3 regions of the Pseudomonas sp. S1_E05 genome follow, and region 3 is predicted to be linked to each of the others. Evidence: predicted binding sites of a transcription regulator. Region 3 holds the regulator's gene; each other region holds the start of a gene.

Region 1 (7,191 bases), 2.5 Mb from region 3:
GAGCAACACCAGGCCAAGTTGCGCGACCAACCCGCCGACGATCGCCAAAGGCCAATCCAGCAGCAGGGTCACGGCCGTCATGCCGAGGAAATGGTAGGACACACCCGTATCGAAATCGCGCCGCACCAGCCACAGCATGAACAGCGCGAACACGGTGCCGAACAGCAGGTGTTGGCGGCGACGGTCGCTGAACAACTCGACCCAGGGCGCGCGCCAGATGGCCCAGAGAATCACCGGCAGGTAAATCAGCCAGCCAGTCGTCAGGCTTTCGGGTGACAGCAACGGCGCGCCTATCATCGGCCGGCCTTCTCCAGGGCCTCACGCAATTGCTCCGCCGTGGCAAATTCCTGTTGGCCCACCAGTCGCCCCTTTTCGAGCGTCAACCACAGCACCTTATCCACCGCACCGGGATAGCGCGGAGCCACTCGACCGTCCCGGTCAAGCATGATCCGATAGTCATAGCTGCGCATGGCGGGCACCGCGAACATTTTCGCAATCAGTCGGGGCATGCGCTCGATGTCCGCGACAAACACCACGTGGCGCGCTTCCAGGTACCCTTTGGGCTGGCCTTGCAGCGCGGCGTCGACCATCTTGGCCCCATCCATGCTCCGGGCCACCAGCAACGTCTGCGCCTGATCGTCGAGGCTGTAGGCGTGATCGAACTGGTCAAGCAACGTCCAGGGCGCCAACCGGTCGCCGACTTCCAACGCATGGGCACACAGGGGCAAGAGGCTGAGCAGCAACAACGGCCAACATTTCACGTCTGATCCCTCGTTTGATCGCTTGCGCGCAATGGCCATCAGTCTACACCGCAGGCTCCAACTGCCCAGTGATGTCCTTTGCGGTCAAACGCTTTCAGCTTGTCGCAATTGAACGCTAAGCTTGGGCCTATGGATGACTCAGATTACCTTCGCCTGCTGACCATCGCGGCCGAGCAAGCCAACGCGTTCCTGTCCAATGCCCGCAAATGGGAGCGTGAGCGTTGGGTCTGCCAGCGCCTGCTGCAAGGCTTGAACATCCCCTACCGCGTCGATGAGTTCGCCCCGGCTGGCGAGCCACCGGACGTGCTGTTTCGCGACGCCAACTTCGAAGTGTTTTTCGTGCTCGACGAAGGAAGACGCCTCAACGATGAATGGCGAGACGAGTTGCAACGCCGGCGCACGGCGTTTTCCTTGAGTTCCCTGGTGCGCCGCGAGGCCAAGCCCCGGCGCATTCCGGCCAATGAGTACCTGCAGAGGCTGGCGCCGACGCTGCGCAAGAAAGCTCACAACTACAAGGAACGCGGCATGGACTTGGGCGAACTGGACATCATCGCCTTCACCAGCCTCAAGCGCGAAGTGCTCGACCTCAATAGCCACTTCCCCCCGCCTACCGAGTACCTGCGCCAGGGCTGGCGCTCGCTGTCGCTGGTGGGCCCCACGTTTGCCCGCGTCCTGTTTGCCCATCCGGACGCGCCGGACTTTCTACGCAGCAACCTGGGACGCAGCATCGTGTTCGATGTCGGTATCAGTCTGTGAGCCCCTTGCAGGATTTACTCGCCCATGTGCCCCAGCAGGGCTGCGTTCGCTGGATCGGCGTGCGGCCAGAGCGCCACGCGCCGATGATCGAGCTCGACGCGGTAGAGGCACGCCTGGAAGCCGGCCTGACGGGTGATCGCACCCGCCCGGGTATCCGCAATGCGCGCCAGGTGACATTGATCCAGTCGGAACACCTGGCTGTGATCAGTGCGCTGATGGGCCGTGCGCACGATCAGCCGGTATTGCCTCAGGATTTGCGCCGCAACATCGTCGTCAGTGGCATCAACCTGTTCAGCCTCAAGGGCCGGCGCTTCAGGATCGGCCAGGCGATTTTCGAAACCACCGGCTGGTGCCAGCCGTGCGCACGCCTGCAGGACAACCTCGGCCCAGGCACCTTCCAGGCGGTTCGGGGGCATGGCGGAATCACCGCCCGGGTGTTACAAAGTGGAATCATTCGCCTGGACGATGCGGTCACGGTCGAGCCGATACCGGCAAGCGGCTATGCTCCCTTCAATGCGGGCTGAGGTATTGCACCGCAACCGGCATGTAGCTTCTACACATTCAGCAACGTCTACCCCCTGACGAGGCCAATATGACCAGCCGCCTGAACCCTGACGACCAAAAGCATGTCGAAGAGTATCTGCAGTTGTCTCAGCACCAAGTCGAGCGCCGGCCTTTTCGGCCCTGGATGCTCCTGGTGATGGTGTTGGCCGTGACCATCAGCCTGGGCCTGTTGAGCCGCTTTATCAGTTACCTGACGCTATGAGCTGCCTGGCGCTCGCTCGGGTAACCGCACCCGTTTCCTTTAGCCTTGCGAGTTATCCCCATGTCCCATCGTATTGTTATTGTCGGCGGCGGCGCCGGCGGCCTGGAGTTGGCTACCCGTCTGGGTAAGACTCTGGGCAAGCGCGGCACGGCCAGCGTGATGCTGGTCGACGCGAACCTGACCCACATTTGGAAACCGTTGCTGCACGAAGTGGCCGCCGGTTCCCTGAATTCCTCCGAAGATGAACTCAATTATGTAGCCCAGGCAAAATGGAACCACTTCGAGTTCCAGCTGGGGCGCATGAGCGGGCTTGATCGCACGCAGAAAAAAATCCAGCTGGCGGCCACCTACGACGAAGCCGGGCTGGAGCTGGTGCCGGCGCGTGAAGTGCCTTATGACACGCTGGTGATTGCCGTCGGCAGCACCACCAACGATTTTGGCACCCAGGGCGCGGCGCAGCATTGCCTGTTCCTCGATACCCGCAAGCAGGCCGAACGCTTCCACCAGCAACTGCTCAACCATTACCTGCGCGCGCATGCCGGGCAAACCGATGCAGTGCAGCAGATCAGCGTCGCCATCGTCGGCGCCGGTGCCACGGGCGTGGAACTGGCGGCCGAGCTGCATAACGCCGCTCATGAGCTGGCGGCGTACGGCCTGGACCGGATCAAGCCGGAAAACATGCACATCACCCTGATCGAGGCCGGCCCACGAGTGCTGCCAGCGCTGCCGGAACGGATCGGAGGGCCTGTGCACAAGACCCTGGAGAAACTCGGCGTCAACGTCATGACCAATGCCGCCGTCAGTGAGGTGACCGCGGACAGCCTGATCACCGCCGACGGCAATGTGATCAACGCCGGGCTGAAGGTCTGGGCCGCCGGCATTCGTGCGCCGGGTTTCCTCAAGGACATTGATGGCCTGGAAACCAATCGCATCAATCAACTGCAGGTGCTCCCGACCCTGCAGACCACCCGTGACGAAAACATCTTCGCCTTCGGCGACTGCGCGGCCTGCCCTCAGCCGGGTACCGACCGCAATGTCCCGCCGCGTGCCCAGGCGGCGCATCAGCAAGCGTCGTTGTTAGCCAAATCCCTGAAGCTGCGCATCGAAGGTAAATCGCTGCCTGTGTATAAGTACACCGACTACGGCTCGCTGATTTCGCTGTCGCGTTTCTCCGCTGTGGGTAACTTGATGGGCAACCTCACCGGCAGTGTGATGCTCGAGGGCTGGTTGGCGCGGATGTTCTACGTGTCGTTGTACCGCATGCATCAAATGGCGCTGTATGGCGCGTTCCGAACAGCGATGTTGATGCTGGGCAGCAAGATCGGCCGCGGGACGGAGCCGCGCCTGAAGCTGCACTGATTTACACCCTATCCCTGTGGGAGCGAGCATGCTCGCTCCTACAGGGAATCAGCGTCTGTTTCTCAGTGTATCTGCCCCTACCCTTTCGCCTCTTCGCTTACAAACTCCCCCCTTGCGCGACACAGTAGCGATACACCCCGCCTTTTAAATGACCACATCCGAGCAAGGCACCCCGCCCGCTCAGGTGTAGGAGAATTTAAATGACCCGTACCACTAAAAACACTATCGGTCTGCTCGGCGCTGTTTTGGCTGGCGGCATGATGTTGTCAGGCACCACGTTCGCTTCGCAGCCCTTGAGCCAGGGTTATCTTCTGGCCTCGGCCGACCAGGTGGTGAAAACCCCTGAAGGCAAATGTGGCGAAGGCAAGTGCGGCGATGCTTCGATGGCAAAAACCGACACCGACGGCGACGGCAAGGTTTCGCGCGCTGAATTCCAGAAAGTCGCACCAAACTCCAACTTCGACAAAATCGACACCAACCACGACGGTTTCATCGATGAGCAAGAGGCGTACGACAACGTCAAAGCCAACTTCGAAGCCAACGGCAAGAAAATGCCAAAAGGCCTGTTCGAACATTTGAAAGACCGCGACGGCGCCTGAAAACGAAAAAGCCGCGCTTTCTCCCCAGAAAGCGCGGCTTTTTTGTTTACGATTTACACCCGGAAGCGCTGGACCATGCCCTGCAAGGTGTTGGCCAATTTTGACAGCTCGTGGCTGGAGGTGCTGGTCTGATCGGCGCCTGTGGCAGAACGCACCGACAGGTCGCGGATGTTCACCAGGTTACGGTCCACTTCCCGTGCCACTTGTGCCTGCTCTTCGGCGGCGCTGGCGATCACCAGGTTACGCTCGTGGATCTCGTGCACCGACGATGTGATAGCGACCAACGCGTCACCCGCCCGTTCTGCCAGTTCCAGGGTGCTGGCGGCGCGCGAGGCACTGGCGTTCATCGAGTCCAGCGCCAGGCTCGAACCGCTGCGCATGCCCTGGACCATTTGTTCGATTTCCAGGGTCGATTGCTGGGTACGATGCGCCAGGGCACGTACTTCATCGGCGACCACAGCAAATCCACGCCCGCTCTCCCCAGCTCGCGCCGCTTCAATGGCCGCGTTGAGCGCCAGCAGATTGGTTTGCTCGGCGATGGCCCGAATGACTTCCAGTACCTTGCCAATGTGTTGGGACTGGTTAGCCAGCGATTGCACCAATTCGCCGGTGTGTTGCACTTCACTGGCCAGGGCACTGATGGCGTTTGCCGTTTCGCTGACCCGTTCCTGCCCCAAATGCGCCGATTCACTCGACTGACGGGTCGCATCAGAGGTCGACACTGCATTGCGCGCCACCTCTTCCACCGCCGTGGTCATTTCATTGACCGCCGTGGCCGCCTGCTCGATCTCGTTGTTCTGCGCTTGCAGGCCCTGTGTGCTGTCGAGGGTGACGGCGTTCAGTTCATCCGCCGCCGCGGCCAGTTGCGTGGCCGAACCGCTGATGGCTTGCAGGGTTTCGCGCAGGTTTTGCTGCATGGTTGCCAGGGCCTTGAGCAAGCGACTGACTTCATCGTTGCCATGCGTTGCAATCGGCTGGGTCAGGTCACCCTGGGCGACGCTTTCAGCGGCGCCCAGTGCTTCGCTCAATGGACGCACGATGCTGCGGGTCAACAACATGGCCAGCGCCACGGTCGCCAGCGCCGCAAGGGCAATGAACAAGCTGACAATGGTTCGCGACGTTTCGTAGTGCGCTGCAGACTTCTCGCTTTCCACGACGACCTGCTTGGCAAACAGTTCCGCCAGGTCATTGAGTTGCTTGCCGGAACCATCGACCACGGTCTTCATGTCGACCAGCAGCAATTTGGTCAACTCGTCACGGCGCCCCTGCTCGGCCAAGGTGAAAGACTGGGCAATGCCGGTACGATAGGCCGCGAACGTGGTTTTGAACTGGTCATACAAGGCCCGCCCTTCAGGGGTAGCGACCAAATGGTCATAGGCCGCGATTTTCTCCCCCAGCTCCTTGTCGCGCGTGTCCATCTGGCCGCGGTATACCGGGATATTCTTGGGGTCCTGGTCCAGCGCCATGCGCAGGGAAATGGTGCGGATACGCAGCATCAATTCGCGAATTTCGTCACCGCCGCGAATGCTCGGCAACCATTGCTTTTCCACTGCCACCTCGCTTTCGCGGATGCTGGACATCTGCCCCAGGGCGAAGATACCGAGTAACGCTACCAGCACGGCGATCAAAGCGAACCCCAGAGCCGCCCGAGGAGCGATATTCAACTGACGAAGCAACATGACGAGCGACCTTTTTTCTTGTAATGACCAGGAGTTGGGGGTGTTGTTCGGCAGTCCCCCATTGCCTGTTTATCGGCAACTTGTATGACGACTTAAGTGATCACTTTGTCGCAGGCAAAAAAAATCCCCGTATCTTTCGATACGAGGATTTTTAATATGGTCGGGGTAAGGGGATTCGAACTCCTGACATCCTGCTCCCAAAGCAGGCGCGCTACCGGACTGCGCTATACCCCGGTAAAAAAAAGGCACCTTCAAAAGGCGCCTTCTTCGATCAGCGCTTTTGGCCTCTGATCTTAAGATTCGATTCCAGTATTACCTGGTTTCAAAAATGGTGGGTCGTGTGGGATTCGAACCTACGACCAATTGGTTAAAAGCCAACTGCTCTACCAACTGAGCTAACGACCCAAATATGGTCGGGGTAAGGGGATTCGAACTCCTGACATCCTGCTCCCAAAGCAGGCGCGCTACCGGACTGCGCTATACCCCGGTTTGAAATTGGCTCCGTGACCAGGACTCGAACCTGGGACCCAATGATTAACAGTCATTTGCTCTACCGACTGAGCTATCACGGAACTGCATATTTCAAGTTACAACTTTACAGCTTGTTTCACCTCTTCGACCCGTTCGCATCGCTGCGTTCGTGTGTCTGAGGCGCGCTATTCTACAATCCTAAGCGCCTCTGTCAACCCCCTAAATTGCTTTCAAGTTAATGATTTGCAACTTAATTCAGATTTCTGCCCAGTGAGCTGAAACCCTTCGAGGTGACCTACTGCGGGGCGCACTTTACAAGCCTTTTCCTTTGAGTTCAACAACCTGACGAAAAAAAGGCCCCGCAATGCGGGGCCTTTTCATTTTTGCTACCAGCGGGAATCAGGCGAAGACAATCTCGTCGTTCTCCACCACCCCTTTGGCGACGTCGCCGGGCATGAAACGTCCCGACAGGATCAACTGCGCCAGCGGGTTTTCGATCCAGCGCTGGATCGCTCGTTTGAGCGGCCGTGCACCGTAGACCGGGTCGTAACCCACCGCAATCAGCTTGTCCATGGCCTCTGGGCTCAGTTCCAGCTTCAACTCCCGCTCTGCCAGGCGACTGCGCAGACGACCCAGCTGGATCTCGGTGATGCCCGCGATCTGATCCCGCGCCAACGGCTCAAAGATCACCACTTCATCGACCCGGTTGATGAATTCAGGACGGAAGTGGACGGAAATCGCATCCATCACTGCCGCGCGCTGCGCTTCACGATCACCCACCAGCTCCTGGATCTGTGCCG
Region 2 (7,191 bases), 1.1 Mb from region 3:
CGTCAATGGCGGCTACGAGTGGCTGCGGATCGAAAGTGAGCAAACTTTCCAACTGTTCAGGGCGGAATTTCGCTCGGTAGCGGGGGCCGATATCGAGTTCCGGTGCGACGGCAAACAAGCCAGAGGCTTGCGTTTGCAGCTTGAGCCATTTGCTCCAGGGCTCAAGCACTTCGACAAGCCGTGCGATCTGGTTCTGGCGCAGCTGATTGCAGCGGGCGGCGCCGAGCAGCAGGGCGACCGTATAGGTTTGTTCGATACTGATCGTTTGCGTCTGGCTGGCCAACGGATCGCGCAGAATCTGGTCCTGAAGGCGATGGGCGCAGGCAATCCGATACAGTTGGTGCAGTTCCAGCCACAAACCTTCCGGCACGGGGGCGTACAGTTCGGTGGCGCGAATCAGGGTACCGTTGAGGCAATGCATGGCCCGTTGCAATGCGTGGGTCAACAGCGGTGCGCGGTCTTTGCTAAAACGCGGGGCAATGCGTACGACGATCTGCTTGTACCCGATCGCCAAATGACCTTGCAGCGCCTGGCAGAGGTTGACGACCTTGCGCGAGCGCTCATCGAGCACAATCGACTGGTGCAGGAAGTGCCGCTCCAGGTGCTTGCAAACGTAATACACCTCGGGCCGCAGCAATTCGAGGAGTTGCAGGCGATTGTCGCTGGGGGTGAGCAGTTGGTTGAGTTCGCTCAGGCCCTGATAAAGCCGACGTGCGGTTTCGCCGATGTTGGCCTTGGGCAAGTCTGCGATCCAGCGCTTGAGATCGCGCGGAGTGGCCTCGCAGAAAGACAAACGTGGTTGAGTGGGCGTGGGTGCCCGTAGCAACAAGTGGGGACTGGTCTCATCCATGCCGTAAACAAACTCCAGCCGGGAAGTGGGCAGTGAAGGTTTGACTCTAGCAGCTATGGACAAGCGAAAGGGTACACAAATTCCACACCCCCACTGTAGGAGCGAGCAAGCTCGCTCCTACAGTGGGGGTTGGTATCAGGCCTTTGGCAGGCCCAAACCCTGGCCCATCTGCACGGGCGAACCAGCGGCCAATTCTTCGGCCCACTTGACCTGATCCGGCCCAAACAGCACGACGGCGGTCGAACCCAGCTTGAATCGACCCAGTTCCGCACCTTTTTCCAGATGGATCGGCGCACGGGCCGCTTCGTCGTAGCGGAAGGTTTTCAGCTCGCGCTTGGGAGGCGTCACCAACCCGGCCCAAACGGTTTCAATCGACGCCACGATCATCGCGCCCACCAGCACCACGGCCATCGGCCCGCGCTCGGTGTCGAAAATGCACGCCACGCGTTCGTTGCGCGCGAACAGTTCCGGGACGTTTTCAGCGGTGGTCTGGTTGACCGAGAAGATACGGCCCGGAATGTAGACCATCTCGCGCAGGGTGCCGGCCAGCGGCATGTGCACGCGGTGGTAGTCCTTGGGCGACAAGTAAATGGTGGCGAAATCGCCGCCCATGAACGGTGCGGCATTGGCCGGGTCGCCGCCCAGCAATTCCAGCACGCTGAAACTGTGGCCCTTGGCCTGGAACACACGTCCGTGTTCGATCGGGCCCAACTGGCTGACCGCGCCATCGGCCGGGCTCAGGATTGCGCCTGGTGTCTCGTCCAGCGGACGGGCGCCATCCTTCAAGGCACGGGTGAAGAATGCATTGAAGTGCTCGTACGCGGTGATGTCTTCAACCAGGGCCTGGGACATGTCCACCTGATAGCGTTTGGCGAACCAGGCGGTGAACGCATTCTTGAACCAGCGCACACGGCATTCGGCGACGCATCCGGCCAATCGCGAAAGCAGGTGGTGGGGCAGCAGGTACTGGCTGAGGATAAACAGACGCTTGTTCATTAACTGTCCTTTAAAACCTTAAATCTCTACGGGCGTGTCGGGATGGTTGCCCCATTCGCCCCAGGAACCGGCATAGCCTTTGACCCGCGGATAACCGAGGGATTTGGCCACCAGATAAGTGAAGCCAGAACGGTGATGAGTCTGGCAGTGGGTAATGACTTCTTTGTCCTTGGTGATCCCCAGGTGTTCGAGGATTCGCGGCATGTCGGTGCGGATGCGCAGGTTGCGCGCCGGGTCCATGCCCTCGGTCCACTCGAAGTTGACTGCGCCGGGAATGTGCCCAGCCTTGGCCGCCAGGACCTTCTCGCCGGAATACTCCAGTGGCCCGCGTGCGTCCCAGATAGCCAGGTCGGCGGCGCCAAGGCGGCTTTGCAGGTACTCGCGTGTCGCGGTGGGTTCCTCGTGCAGGGTCAAGGTCACCGGACCGCCCACCGCTGGCGGGATTTGGATCGACATCGGCGAGCCTTCCGCCAGCCAGGCCGTCAGGCCACCGTCGAGGTAGTGGTACTTCTGGTGGCCGATGACATCGAGCAACCAGATGAAGCGCCCGGCCCAACCGCCGCCTTCGTCGTCGTAGACCACGTACACGGCGTCGGGATTGTGGCCCAGTTCACCGAACAGCGCTTCCAGCGCCGCTTGCGGTGGCATCAGGCCCGGCGCCGGCGGCTGGCCGAGTTGCGTGCGTTTCGGATCGACGAAGCGCGCGCCGGGAATATGGCCTTCGGCATAGCGGGCGCTGCTGGTCAGGTCCACCAGGATGAGATCGCGGGCGTCGAGGCGAGGAAGCAAGTCGCTCGGCTCAATCACCAGCGGCAAGCCAGAGAAGTCAGACATGTGAGGTCTCCAGGGCACAAAGGGGAGGATTGTAGCGGGTCATTGGCCGCGATGGCTAAAGCTGTGCAGGGCTTTCTCGATGCACTGCGCGGTTTTCCCAAAGGCCTGCACGGTGATATCCGAAAACGGCCCACCACCCTGGTCTGCGGCCACGATCATGATGACGCGGCCGTTGTTGACCAGCGAACGCAGCATCAAGTGTTCACCGCGAAATTGTGCGCGCAGGCCGGGCGGCAGCAGCGCCGAGAATTGCGCATTGTTGGCCGGGGTCAGGCGCACCTGGGCCTGTTGCGCCAGCAAGCGTTGCAACACGGTGCTTTGACTGACCACGAAATTCAATCCGGCTGCTTCCTTGGGCAGCCCGGCGGTCTGGTGTACGCGCAGATTGGCGTGGGTGCGGTCGGCCATCAGGATCATCACCCGGCGCATGCCACACGCCACCAGGGCGTCCCGTGCCGAGTTGGTCAGGTGCATGGCATTGGTGAACCGACTCGGCTCAGCCAGTAATTCGGCGCATTGCCCGCGCCACTTCGTCAAGTCTTCGGCAGACGGTCCCGGGGCAGGCAGCAGACCAGCGTGGATACGATGGGTACCCCACGGCCAGAGCAGCGCAACGGCGGGATGGAAGAGGTCTGGCGCCGCGTGGTGGCGGGCGCTGTTGGCCGCCTGCTGGTGCAGTTGCTGCTGCAACTCGTCCATTGGCATTTGCAGGTAAAGACTGGTCAAGTATTGCCAGCGCTGACTGTGCGGGCAGTCCCAGGATTGTTGCGCCGACAGTGCCAACCCGTTGGCCAGCAACACGGTGTTGGCCGGCTGGTTGAGCCAGCGACGCAGTGTCGGGTCGTCATCGAGACGGTTTTGCTGGCGCAGCGGATGATCGATGTCACGGGCGATGCGCAGAACCTGCACCAGCTCACGTTGCTCCATGAGCAGCAGCCTGTAACCTTGTTGGACCCAGTTCGGCAGGTGCCAGGTTTCCACCAGTGTGCGGGCGATACGCAACAAGCGAACGCCGAACAATTGTTTCTCGACTTTGCGTGCCGACTCGCCCTTGTGGATAACCCGCAGTTCCCACTCTTCGAGCAATTGCGGGTGGGTCAGTGCCAGCGGCCATAACGGCGACAGGAATAACAGGCTGCCCCAGTGGATGTCCTGCCACAGCCTGGCCAGGCGTGCGGCGAAAAAACCGTTGGCCTGTTGCGTGGCGTGCTGGCTGATCAACTGCAACTGTCGCAGGGTCGCTGGAATTTGCGATTCAGGCATGGCAGGCAGCCGAGCGAGCAACTCTTCGGTGCGCTTCAAACCCAGGCGCGTGATCGCCACCTCAAGGTTTTCCGCTGGCTCGGCCATGCTGCCGTGAGTCTGCCGATTGGCTTCGCGAATCACACACAATGCCAGTGCAGGGCTGTCCTGCATCAGGTCGGCGATGTCGCGCAATGAGCTGCGATTGTCGGTGATTGCCTTGCAAACCCGGTCATGGCTGTCCTGTGGGACAGGCAGGCGCACGCCATCGAGAAGCTTTACCCAGCCTTCGAGCGTGGTCGGTTTTTGCGGTGGAACGTTCGTTTCATTAGCCATGGTTGGACGTGATCATCGTCTGCATTACCTACGCCCAGAATGGGCCAAATTGGCTTTTCGCCTGAACTGGCTATAGTCTGGCGCAGTTTTGCCGATAAGTAGAAGAAGAGATTTTTTAACTTCCGAATATGACCTTGAACCCGACTCAGTAAGTGCTCTCCTACCTATGGCTAAAATAATCGGCATCATCGTCGTATTCGCTAGCGTGCTCGGCGGATACGTGCTCTCCCACGGCAAAATTGCCGCCCTGATCCAACCCTTCGAAGTCATGATCATTGGCGGCGCAGCCCTGGGTGCGTTCCTGCAGGCCAACCCCGGCTATATGACCATGCACGTGCTCAAGAAATCCCTGAGCATGTTCGGCTCGCGCTTCAGCCACACCTTCTACCTGGAAGTGTTGGGGCTGGTTTACGAAATCCTCAATAAAAGTCGCCGTGAAGGCATGATGGCCATCGAAGGCGACATCGAAGATGCCGCGGCGAGCCCCATTTTCGCCAAGTATCCCGCAGTGTTGAAAGATGAACGCATGACCGCGTTTATCTGTGATTACCTGCGCATCATGTCGTCCGGCAACATGGCTCCCCATGAGCTGGAAGGTCTGTTCGACATGGAACTTTACAGCCTCAAGGAAGACCTGGAGCATCCTTCCCATGCGGTCAACGGCATTGCCGACGGCATGCCCGGTTTCGGTATTGTCGCCGCGGTACTGGGTATCGTGGTGACCATGGCCTCGCTCGGTGAGGGCGACCAGGCTTCCATCGGCTTGCACGTAGGTGCCGCACTGGTGGGTACCTTCTTCGGTATTCTCGCCGCTTACGGTTTTTTCGGCCCCCTGGCCCATTCCCTGGCCCACGATGCCAAGGAAGAGCTGAACGTATACGAAGCGATCAAAGCCTCGCTGGTGGCCTCGGCTTCTGGCATGCCGCCATCGCTGGCCGTGGAGTTCGGGCGCAAGGTTCTGTACCCGGCGCACCGTCCTAGCTTCGCTGAGCTGGAACAAGCGGTTCGCGGTCGCTAAACCATGGAAAATAATCAGCCGATAATCGTCAAGCGCGTAAAGCGCATAGCCGGCGGACATCACGGGGGCGCCTGGAAAATCGCCTTCGCTGACTTCGCGACGGCGATGATGGCGTTCTTCCTGGTGCTGTGGCTGCTGTCCACCGCGACACCGGAACAGAAGATCGCCATCGCCGGTTACTTCAAGGACCCGGTCGGGTTTTCCGAAAGTGGCACGCCCTACATCATTGACCTGGGCGGCTCGCCGACCCTGGCGCCGGAAAACACCCTCAACCCTGAGGTGAAGTCCCAGCCTCAGCCGGACAAGGTGACGGTCGACGCCGAACAGGTCGAAGGCATGGCCGAGATGGTCGAGAAGGAACGCCTGGAGCTGTTGCTGCAGGAACTGCAGAACAAGGTGGAAGAAAACCCGCAACTGCAGAAGTTCAAGGACCAGATCCTGTTCGAGATCACCACCGACGGCTTGCGTATCCAGATCGTGGACGCCGAGAACCGGCCGATGTTCGATTCCGGCAGTGCGCGCCTGAAGCCGTATTTCGAAGACATCCTGCTGGCCATGGCCGACACCATCAAGGCGGTGCCGAACAAGATCAGCGTCAGTGGCCACACCGATGCCAAGCCGTTCGCCGGTACCGGCGACTTCGGCAACTGGGAGCTGTCGGCCAACCGTGCCAACGCCGCACGCCGTGCGCTGGTGGCGGGCAGTTATCCGGAAGATCAGGTGGCGCGGGTGGTGGGTTATGCCTCGTCGGCACTGTTCGACCGCGAGAATCCGCTCAACCCGGTCAACCGCCGTATCGACATCATCGTGCTGACCAAGAAAGCCCAGCGTGCCATCGAAGGCTCGCAAGGTGCGGAACCGGCTCCGGAACCGACACAAGGCCAAGGTGGCCCAGGTGAAGTGCCGGCCAAACCGGCCGATCCAAACGCCTTGCCGCCTGAAAAGGAACCGCTACCGGCCCACGAGCTGCGCGAACGCCTGAACCTGTTCGACAACCCGGCCCCCAAACCGCCGGAAGCGCCGAAACAGTGATACGAAAAAGCCGCGATATGATCGCGGCTTTTTTGTGCCTGAATGGCCAATTTCAAAGCTAATCACCGACCCCTGTAGGAGCGAGCTTGCTCGCGATGGATGTCCAGACACCGCTGGATGTCAGGCCGCCAGCGTCATCGTTGACGACCATCGCGACGGTTCGACGCTTCGACAAGCTCGCTGCTACAGGTTCGGTGTTATGCCGGTGGGTGAGGTCGCCCGGGAAAAAACCGAAAAACCATCCATGTCCGAGATTGATGTGGGAAATCTCTTAGTTGCATAAACCGGGGTTTTCTTCATCTGGGGCGCGCCTATAGTTTCCCCGTCACCGACGAAAACGGTGATCGACTTTAGCCGGTCGTATCAGATGATGCACAAGCGCCCGTATAATCGCGGCGCTTTTTGCTGCCTTGGGTCTGCATGTCTATGGTGGCTGTGCGTGGGACACCTTCGGGTGTGCCGGAGTCATCTGCCGGTCGGCTAACCCGCGCATAGCTACCACCTAATTCGTTTAGCCGCGAAAGGTGGAGCTTCATTTATCAGATGAGATTCAGCCATGCCTAAATACCACCCCCTCCAAAACAATTTCAGCGCCGGCCCGATCCTGTACATCGATACCGGGGCCCGAGCTGTCGACCTGCTCGAAAACGCTGTCCACCGCCTCAAAATTGCCCGTAACCTGCTGAATAGCGTCACCTGCCTGAGCGTCAGGAATGCTGAAGGTCATGACCTGGAACACTTCGCCAGTGCCGCCCACCTTCTGTTGCAGGACGGTTGCGATGCGCTGGATGTGCTGGGTTGGTCGCTGGAAAAAGCCGCCCGCTAAATGCAAAAAAGCCGCGAAATGCTCGCGGCTTTTTTATGCCTGAATGGCCAATTTCAA
Region 3 (7,191 bases):
GGCGGTCGGCCGCGTCCTTGTCCATCACCCCGCGTTTTACCGCGATGGCGCGCAGGACATTCGGGTCCATGCCCTTGCCGTCATCGGAGATCGACAGCAGGATGTGGTCGCCTTCCTGTTCGGCGGCGAGGATGACTTTGCCACCCCGGGCCTTGCCCGATTCTTCGCGCTCTTCCGGCGACTCGATACCGTGGTCGACGGCGTTTCGCACCAAGTGGACCAGCGGATCGGCCAGGGCCTCGACGAGGTTCTTGTCGAGGTCGGTCTCTTCACCGACCAACTCCAGGTTGATCTCTTTCTTGAGCTGGCGAGCCAGGTCACGAACCAGGCGCGGGAAGCGCCCGAAGACTTTCTTGATCGGCTGCATCCGGGTCTTCATGACCGCGGTCTGCAAGTCGGCAGTGACCACGTCGAGGTTCGACACGGCCTTGGACATGGCTTCATCGGCGCTGTTGGCGCCCAGGCGCACCAGGCGGTTACGCACCAGCACCAGTTCACCGACCATGTTCATGATTTCGTCGAGGCGTGCGGTGTCGACCCGCACGGTGGTCTCGGCTTCGCTCGCCGGTTTTTCCGCCGGCGGCGCCGCTGCCGCGCGGGCAGGTGCCGGTGCGGCAGCTGGTTTGGCTGCGGCAGCAGGCTTCGGTGTTTCGGCCTTGGGCTCGGACGCCTTGGCAGCCGCCGCCGGAGCCTTGGCCACAGGTGTTGCCACCGAAGCAGCAGACGCACCGCCGTTCACATCGGTGAACTTGCCTTTGCCGTGCAAATCATCGAGCAACGATTCAAATTCGTGATCGGTGATCAGATCGCTGCCGGCAGCGGCAGCGTTTGGCGCAGCCGACGCAGGGACCGATGCGATGGCCGACTCCAATGCGTCGACCGCAAAGTTACCTTTGCCATGCAACTGATCGAGCAGTGCCTCGAACTCGTCGTCGGTGATGTCGGAGCTGTCGCCCGGCTCTTTCGCGCTCGCGCTGGCCGCAGGTGCGGCTGGCGCGGCACCGACCGCATCGGCGGCGAACTGGCCCTTGCCGTGCAACTGGTCGAGCAGCGACTCGAACTCGGCGTCGGTGATCTCATCACTGGCCACCTCGGACGTTTCGACCGCAGCGGCCACCGGCGCCTCGGCTTCGGCCTTGACGGCGTTCAGCGAGTCCAGCAACTGTTCGAATTCGTTGTCGGTGATGTCGCCTGATTCGGCTTGCGCCGCTGCTTGTGGCTCTTCAGCCACGGCTGCAACCGGCGCGGCCTCATCAGCCGATTGCGGCTCGGCCAGACGAGCCAGCGCGGCGAGCAATTCAGGCGTAGCAGCCGTAATCGGGCTACGGTCGCGAACTTCGCTGAACATGCTGTTCACCGAGTCCAGTGCTTCGAGAACCACGTCCATCAATTCCGAGTCGACGCGACGTTCACCCTTGCGCAGGATGTCAAACACGTTCTCGGCGATGTGACAGCACTCCACCAGCTCATTGAGCTGGAGGAAGCCGGCGCCCCCTTTTACAGTGTGAAAACCGCGAAAAATTGCATTGAGCAAGTCCGCATCATCAGGTCGACTTTCCAGCTCGACCAGCTGCTCGGACAGTTGCTCTAGAATCTCGCCGGCCTCAACCAGGAAATCCTGAAGGATCTCTTCATCGGCGCCGAAGCTCATTAATGGTGTGCTCCTAACAGAACAGGTCTAATAAAACCTAAAATCCAAGGCTGGATAGCAAATCGTCCACATCGTCCTGACCGGACACAACGTCTTCTCTTTTATCGGCATGAATCTGCGGACCTTCACCCTGAGAGAGATGTTTTTGTGGATCTTTTTCTGCAAGCATCGCTTCCCGGTCATGTTCGATGCCCGCAAAGCGGTCCACCTGACTGGCCATGAGCACAAGTTTGAGCAGATTGGTTTCAACGTCCGTGACCAATTGCGTCACACGCTTGATCACCTGACCGGTGAGATCCTGGTAATCCTGCGCGAGCAGAATGTCGTTGAGGTTGCTCGATACCGCCCGGTTGTCCTTGCTGCTGCGAGCCAGGAAACCGTCGACACGCCGCGCCAGTTCGCGAAACTCTTCGGCCCCGACTTCGCGGCGCATGAAACGCCCCCAGTCCGTGCTCAATGCCTGGGCTTCATCGCCAAGGCTGTTGACCAGAGGCGTTGAGCTTTCGACCAGATCCATGGTGCGGTTCGCAGCGGCCTCGGTCAGCTTGACAACATACCCCAGGCGCTCGGTGGCATCCGTGATCTGGGACACTTCCTCGGCTTGCGGCATGTGCGGATCAATCTGGAAATTGACGATCGCGCTATGCAATTCGCGGGTGAGCTTGCCCACTTCCTGATACAGGCCGCGGTCACGGGTCTGATTGAGCTCATGGATCAGTTGTACCGCGTCACCGAACTTGCCTTTTTCAAGGCTTTCGACCAATTCGACCGCGTGTTTTTTCAGGGTCGACTCGAACTCGCCCTGTGAAGATTCTTTGTGGTCCATAGCTCCCCCGTGGCGCGGTGACTCAACCGATGCGTTCGAAAATCTTCTCGATTTTTTCTTTCAACGCCTGGGCCGTGAAGGGTTTGACGACATAACCGTTTACACCGGCCTGGGCGGCTTCGATGATCTGCTCGCGCTTGGCTTCTGCAGTGACCATCAATACCGGCAGGTGCTTGAGTTTTTCGTCGGCGCGCACGTGGCGCAGCAGATCGATACCGGTCATGCCAGGCATGTTCCAGTCGGTTACCAGAAAGTCGATGCTTCCGCTGTTGAGAACCGGAATGGCGGTGATGCCATCGTCAGCCTCAACCGTGTTGGTGAACCCAAGGTCACGCAACAGGTTCTTGATGATCCGCCGCATCGTTGAAAAGTCATCAACGATGAGGATTTTCATGTTCTTGTCCAATTCGACCTCCAAGCAGTCTTAAACGCGCCCAGCACCTGGACGCGCCATTTCAATCAATTCGGCAGAGCACTCAATGACTGTCTGGAGCACAACAGATCGAGACCGGCGCGGTTCAACCCCGCACCAGCCACGTTCGCAGTGTCCCCACACTGCCTTCAGCGCGCTCGCCACTCCCCCAAACGCCCCCGCAAACGGGCCGCGCACTGGCTGTGTAACTGGCTGACCCGAGATTCGCTGACCCCCAGGACCTCACCGATTTCCTTGAGATTCAATTCTTCGTCGTAGTACAGCGCCAACACCAGTCGCTCGCGCTCCGGCAAATTGGCAATCGCGTCCGCCAGCGCCGCCTGGAAGCGTTCGTCTTCCAGATCGCGTGACGGCTCGAGATGAGCACTCGCGCCATCCTCATGCAGCCCTTCGTGTTCGCCGTCCTGCAAAAGATCGTCGAAACTGAATAACCGGCTGCCCAGGGTGTCGTTCAAAATCCCGTAATAATCATCGAGACTCAATTGGAGTTCGGCCGCAACTTCGTGATCTTTAGCGTCACGGCCGGTTTTAGCTTCAATCGAGCGAATTGCGTCGCTGACCATGCGGGTATTGCGGTGAACCGAGCGTGGCGCCCAATCCCCCTTGCGCACTTCATCAAGCATGGCGCCACGGATTCGAATGCCCGCGTACGTCTCGAAACTGGCGCCTTTGCTGGCGTCGTATTTGGTGGACACTTCCAGCAGGCCGATCATCCCGGCCTGGATCAGGTCTTCGACCTGAACACTGGCCGGCAGGCGCGCCAACAAGTGATACGCAATGCGTTTGACCAGTGGCGCGTAACGCTCGATCAGCTCGTACTGCGCGTCACGCGCCGATTTCTTGTAGAGGTTGTAACCGCTGGCGGTCATAGCACGGGTCCTGCCGTTTGTTGCACGAGGCGCTCGACGAAAAACTCCAGGTGCCCGCGCGGGTTGGCGGGCAGTGGCCAGGTATCGACCTTCTGTGCAATGGCCTTGAAAGCCAGCGAGCACTTGGAACGCGGGAAAGCTTCATAAACAGCGCGCTGCTTCTGGACGGCCTTGCGTACGCTTTCGTCGTAGGGCACCGCGCCGACGTATTGTAGGGCGACGTCAAGGAAACGATCCGTGACCTTTGTCAACTTGGCGAACAGGTTGCGCCCTTCCTGAGGGCTCTGGGCCATGTTGGCCAGGACGCGGAAACGGTTCATGCCGTAATCACGGTTGAGCAGCTTGATCAGAGCGTAAGCGTCGGTGATGGACGTTGGCTCGTCGCAGACCACCAGGAGGACTTCCTGGGCGGCGCGGACAAAACTGACTACCGAGTCACCAATACCCGCAGCGGTATCGATCACCAGCACATCGAGGTTGTCGCCGATATCGCTGAACGCCTGAATCAGGCCGGCATGCTGGGCCGGACTCAGGTGCACCATGCTCTGTGTGCCGGAGGCGGCGGGAACGATGCGGATGCCGCCGGGGCCTTGCAACAATACGTCACGCAGCTCGCAGCGGCCCTCGATCACGTCGGCCAGGGTGCGTTTGGGTGTCAGGCCCAGCAGAACGTCGACGTTCGCCAGCCCCAGATCGGCGTCCAGCAGCATGACCCGCCGGCCTAGCTCCGCTAGAGCCAGGGACAAGTTCACTGACACGTTAGTCTTGCCGACGCCACCCTTGCCGCCGGTCACCGCGATCACCTGTACGGGATGCATGCTGCCCATGTTATTTCTTTACCTTGTCTTGCATAGACGGAGGCCACATGACTGGCTGCGCGTTCGCAACTGGAACAATGCCTGGCAGACCATCGATGTAGGTACAAAAACTGTTCACCTCAGCCAACCTGCTTGGTCGGACTGTGGTAGATGTCAGCGAACATGTCAGCCATGGCTTCTTCGCTGGGTTCTTCCTGCATTTGCACGCTGACGGCGCGACTGACCAACTGATGACGGCGCGGCAAATGCAAGTCATCCGGAATACGTGGTCCATCGGTGAGGTAAGCCACCGGCAATTCATGACTGATTGCCAGGCTCAACACTTCGCCCAAACTAGCCGTTTCATCCAGTTTAGTCAGGATGCAGCCTGCCAGCCCGCAGCGCTTGTAACTATGATAAGCGGCCGTTAGAACCTGCTTCTGGCTGGTGGTTGCGAGCACCAGGTAATTTTTTGCCCGGATGCCACGACCGGCCAGGCTTTCAAGCTGCATGCGCAGCGCTGGATCGCTGGCCTGGAGGCCGGCGGTATCGATCAACACCACGCGCTTGCGCAGCAACGGATCCAGTGCCTGAACCAGGGACTGGCCCGGATCGACGTGGGTGACCGAGACGTTGAGAATGCGCCCCAGGGTCTTGAGTTGCTCCTGGGCACCGATGCGGTAGCTGTCCATGCTCACCAGGGCAATGCTCTGCGCGCCGTACTTGAGCACGTAGCGGGCCGCCAGTTTGGCCAGGGTGGTGGTCTTGCCCATGCCGGCCGGACCGACCATGGCAATCACGCCTCCTTCTTCCAGTGGCTCGACTTCCGGCGTGCTGATCATCCGCGCCAGGTGCGCCAGCAACATGCGCCAGGCCTGCCGAGGTTCCTCAACGCCAGAGATCATTTCCAGCAGGTCGCGCGACAACGGGCCGGACAAACCAATACGCTGCAGACGACGCCACAGGTTGGCCTGGGCCGGCGCATTACCCTGCAGTTGGCTCCACGCCAGCGAGCCCAGTTGTACTTCCATCAGTTCGCGCAGGCTGTTGAGCTCGAAACGCATCGAATCGAGCATCCGTGGATCGACGCCGGCCGGTGCAGCGGGCGCAGGCGCAGCTGCGGCACGGCGTGGCTCGCTGTACGTCGGCTCGATCAGCGGCTCGGCAGCGGTCAACGGCAAGCCGGCGAACAACTGGCGATTGGTCGACTTGTCGCTCTCGCCTTCGCTGCGCAGGCTCAGTTCGGCCTGAGCGGTGACGATCCGCGATTGGGTCTTGCGCAGCTCATCCTCGAGTTCCATGTTGGGAACACGCGGGGCCAGTGCCGACAGTTTGTAATCCAGGGCCGCCGTCAGCTCGACACCGCCGGCGATCCGGCGATTACCGATGATGGCGGCCTCAGCGCCCAGCTCATCACGAACCAGCTTCATGGCCTGACGCATATCGGCGGCGAAAAAACGCTTAACTTGCATAAACCACTACCTCAGCCGTTGGGCCCTACTGTCGCAACGATGGTCACTTGCTTGTTGTCCGGGATTTCCTGGTAAGCCAACACGTGTATGCCAGGAACTGCCAGCCGGCCAAATCGCGACAGCATCGCGCGGACCGGGCCAGCCACCAGCAGAATCACTGGCTGACCTTGCATTTCCTGACGCTGGGCTGCTTCGATCAACGAACGTTGCAGCTTCTCGGCCATGCTTGGCTCCAGCAGAACGCCCTCTTCCGAGCCTTGTCCTGCCTTTTGCAGACTATTGAGCAAAATCTGTTCCAACCTTGGCTCCAGCGTGATAACTGGCAGCTCGGACTCAGTCCCCACGATGCTTTGCACGATTGCGCGGGATACACCGACCCGCACGGCAGCGACCAACGCGGCGGTATCTTGACTCTTGGCGGCATTGTTCGCGATAGCTTCGGCAATGCTGCGGATGTCACGCACCGGCACATGTTCGGCCAGCAACGCCTGCAACACCTTGAGCAACTGCGACAACGACACCACGCCCGGCACCAGCTCTTCTGCCAGCTTAGGCGAGCTTTTGGCCAGCAATTGCATGAGTTGCTGCACTTCCTCGTGGCCAATCAGCTCACTGGAGTGCTTGTACAGAATCTGGTTCAAGTGGGTCGCCACTACGGTACTGGCATCGACCACGGTGTAACCAAGGGATTGCGCCTGCGCACGCTGACTGATTTCGATCCAGACAGCCTCCAGCCCGAAAGCCGGATCTTTGGCGTTGATGCCATTGAGCGAGCCGTAGACCTGCCCCGGGTTGATCGCCAGTTCGCGATCTGGATAAATCTCCGCTTCGGCCAGGATGACGCCCATCAGGGTCAGGCGGTAGGCGCTTGGCGCCAGGTCGAGGTTGTCCCGGATGTGCACTGTCGGCATGAGGAAGCCGAGGTCCTGGGAGAGCTTCTTGCGCACACCCTTGATTCGCGCGAGCAATTGGCCGCCCTGGTTGCGGTCCACCAGTGGAATCAGGCGGTAACCGACCTCCAGGCCAATCATGTCAATCGGCGTAACGTCATCCCAGCCAAGCTCCTTGGTTTCCATGGCTCGGGCTGGCGATGGCAGCAGTTCCTGCTGACGCTTGACCTCTTGCAGCGCGTGGACCTTGGCG

The links. The regulator FliA, encoded in region 3, starts transcription of late flagellar genes. The targets are predictions, from matches to a motif close to CTAAAGTTTNNNNNNNNNNNGCCGNTAA.
Region 1: a site for FliA is predicted at 5,990-6,017, ahead of AB4N33_RS25740 (methyl-accepting chemotaxis protein). Genes of this name have one in related genera too.
Region 2: a site for FliA is predicted at 4,329-4,356, ahead of motA (flagellar motor stator protein MotA). Genes of this name have one in related genera too.

Annotation. Positions count from the first base shown of each region.
Region 1 is NZ_JBFRHM010000001.1:5,561,020-5,568,210, reverse strand. It holds gene AB4N33_RS25775 (energy-coupling factor ABC transporter permease) at 1-297, opposite strand, end outside; gene AB4N33_RS25770 (FAD/FMN-containing dehydrogenase) at 294-761, opposite strand; gene AB4N33_RS25765 (DUF1780 domain-containing protein) at 891-1,517, shown strand; gene AB4N33_RS25760 (MOSC domain-containing protein) at 1,514-2,041, shown strand; gene AB4N33_RS25755 (DUF3094 domain-containing protein) at 2,110-2,283, shown strand; gene AB4N33_RS25750 (NAD(P)/FAD-dependent oxidoreductase) at 2,344-3,642, shown strand; gene AB4N33_RS25745 (HvfA family oxazolone/thioamide-modified RiPP metallophore) at 3,843-4,241, shown strand; gene AB4N33_RS25740 (methyl-accepting chemotaxis protein) at 4,295-5,920, opposite strand; tRNA gene AB4N33_RS25735 (tRNA-Pro) at 6,078-6,154, opposite strand; tRNA gene AB4N33_RS25730 (tRNA-Lys) at 6,250-6,325, opposite strand; tRNA gene AB4N33_RS25725 (tRNA-Pro) at 6,331-6,407, opposite strand; tRNA gene AB4N33_RS25720 (tRNA-Asn) at 6,417-6,492, opposite strand; gene clpB (ATP-dependent chaperone ClpB) at 6,791-7,191, opposite strand, start outside.
Region 2 is NZ_JBFRHM010000001.1:4,191,255-4,198,445, reverse strand. It holds gene AB4N33_RS19330 (molecular chaperone) at 1-850, opposite strand, end outside; gene asd (archaetidylserine decarboxylase) at 986-1,846, opposite strand; gene rhdA (thiosulfate sulfurtransferase) at 1,865-2,680, opposite strand; gene AB4N33_RS19315 (HDOD domain-containing protein) at 2,720-4,258, opposite strand; gene motA (flagellar motor stator protein MotA) at 4,425-5,276, shown strand; gene motB (flagellar motor protein MotB) at 5,280-6,308, shown strand; gene AB4N33_RS19300 (hypothetical protein) at 6,865-7,134, shown strand.
Region 3 is NZ_JBFRHM010000001.1:3,061,145-3,068,335, forward strand. It holds gene AB4N33_RS14150 (chemotaxis protein CheA) at 1-1,651, opposite strand, end outside; gene AB4N33_RS14155 (protein phosphatase CheZ) at 1,689-2,477, opposite strand; gene AB4N33_RS14160 (chemotaxis response regulator CheY) at 2,500-2,871, opposite strand; gene fliA (RNA polymerase sigma factor FliA) at 3,039-3,779, opposite strand; gene fleN (flagellar synthesis regulator FleN) at 3,776-4,606, opposite strand; gene flhF (flagellar biosynthesis protein FlhF) at 4,717-6,048, opposite strand; gene flhA (flagellar biosynthesis protein FlhA) at 6,060-7,191, opposite strand, start outside.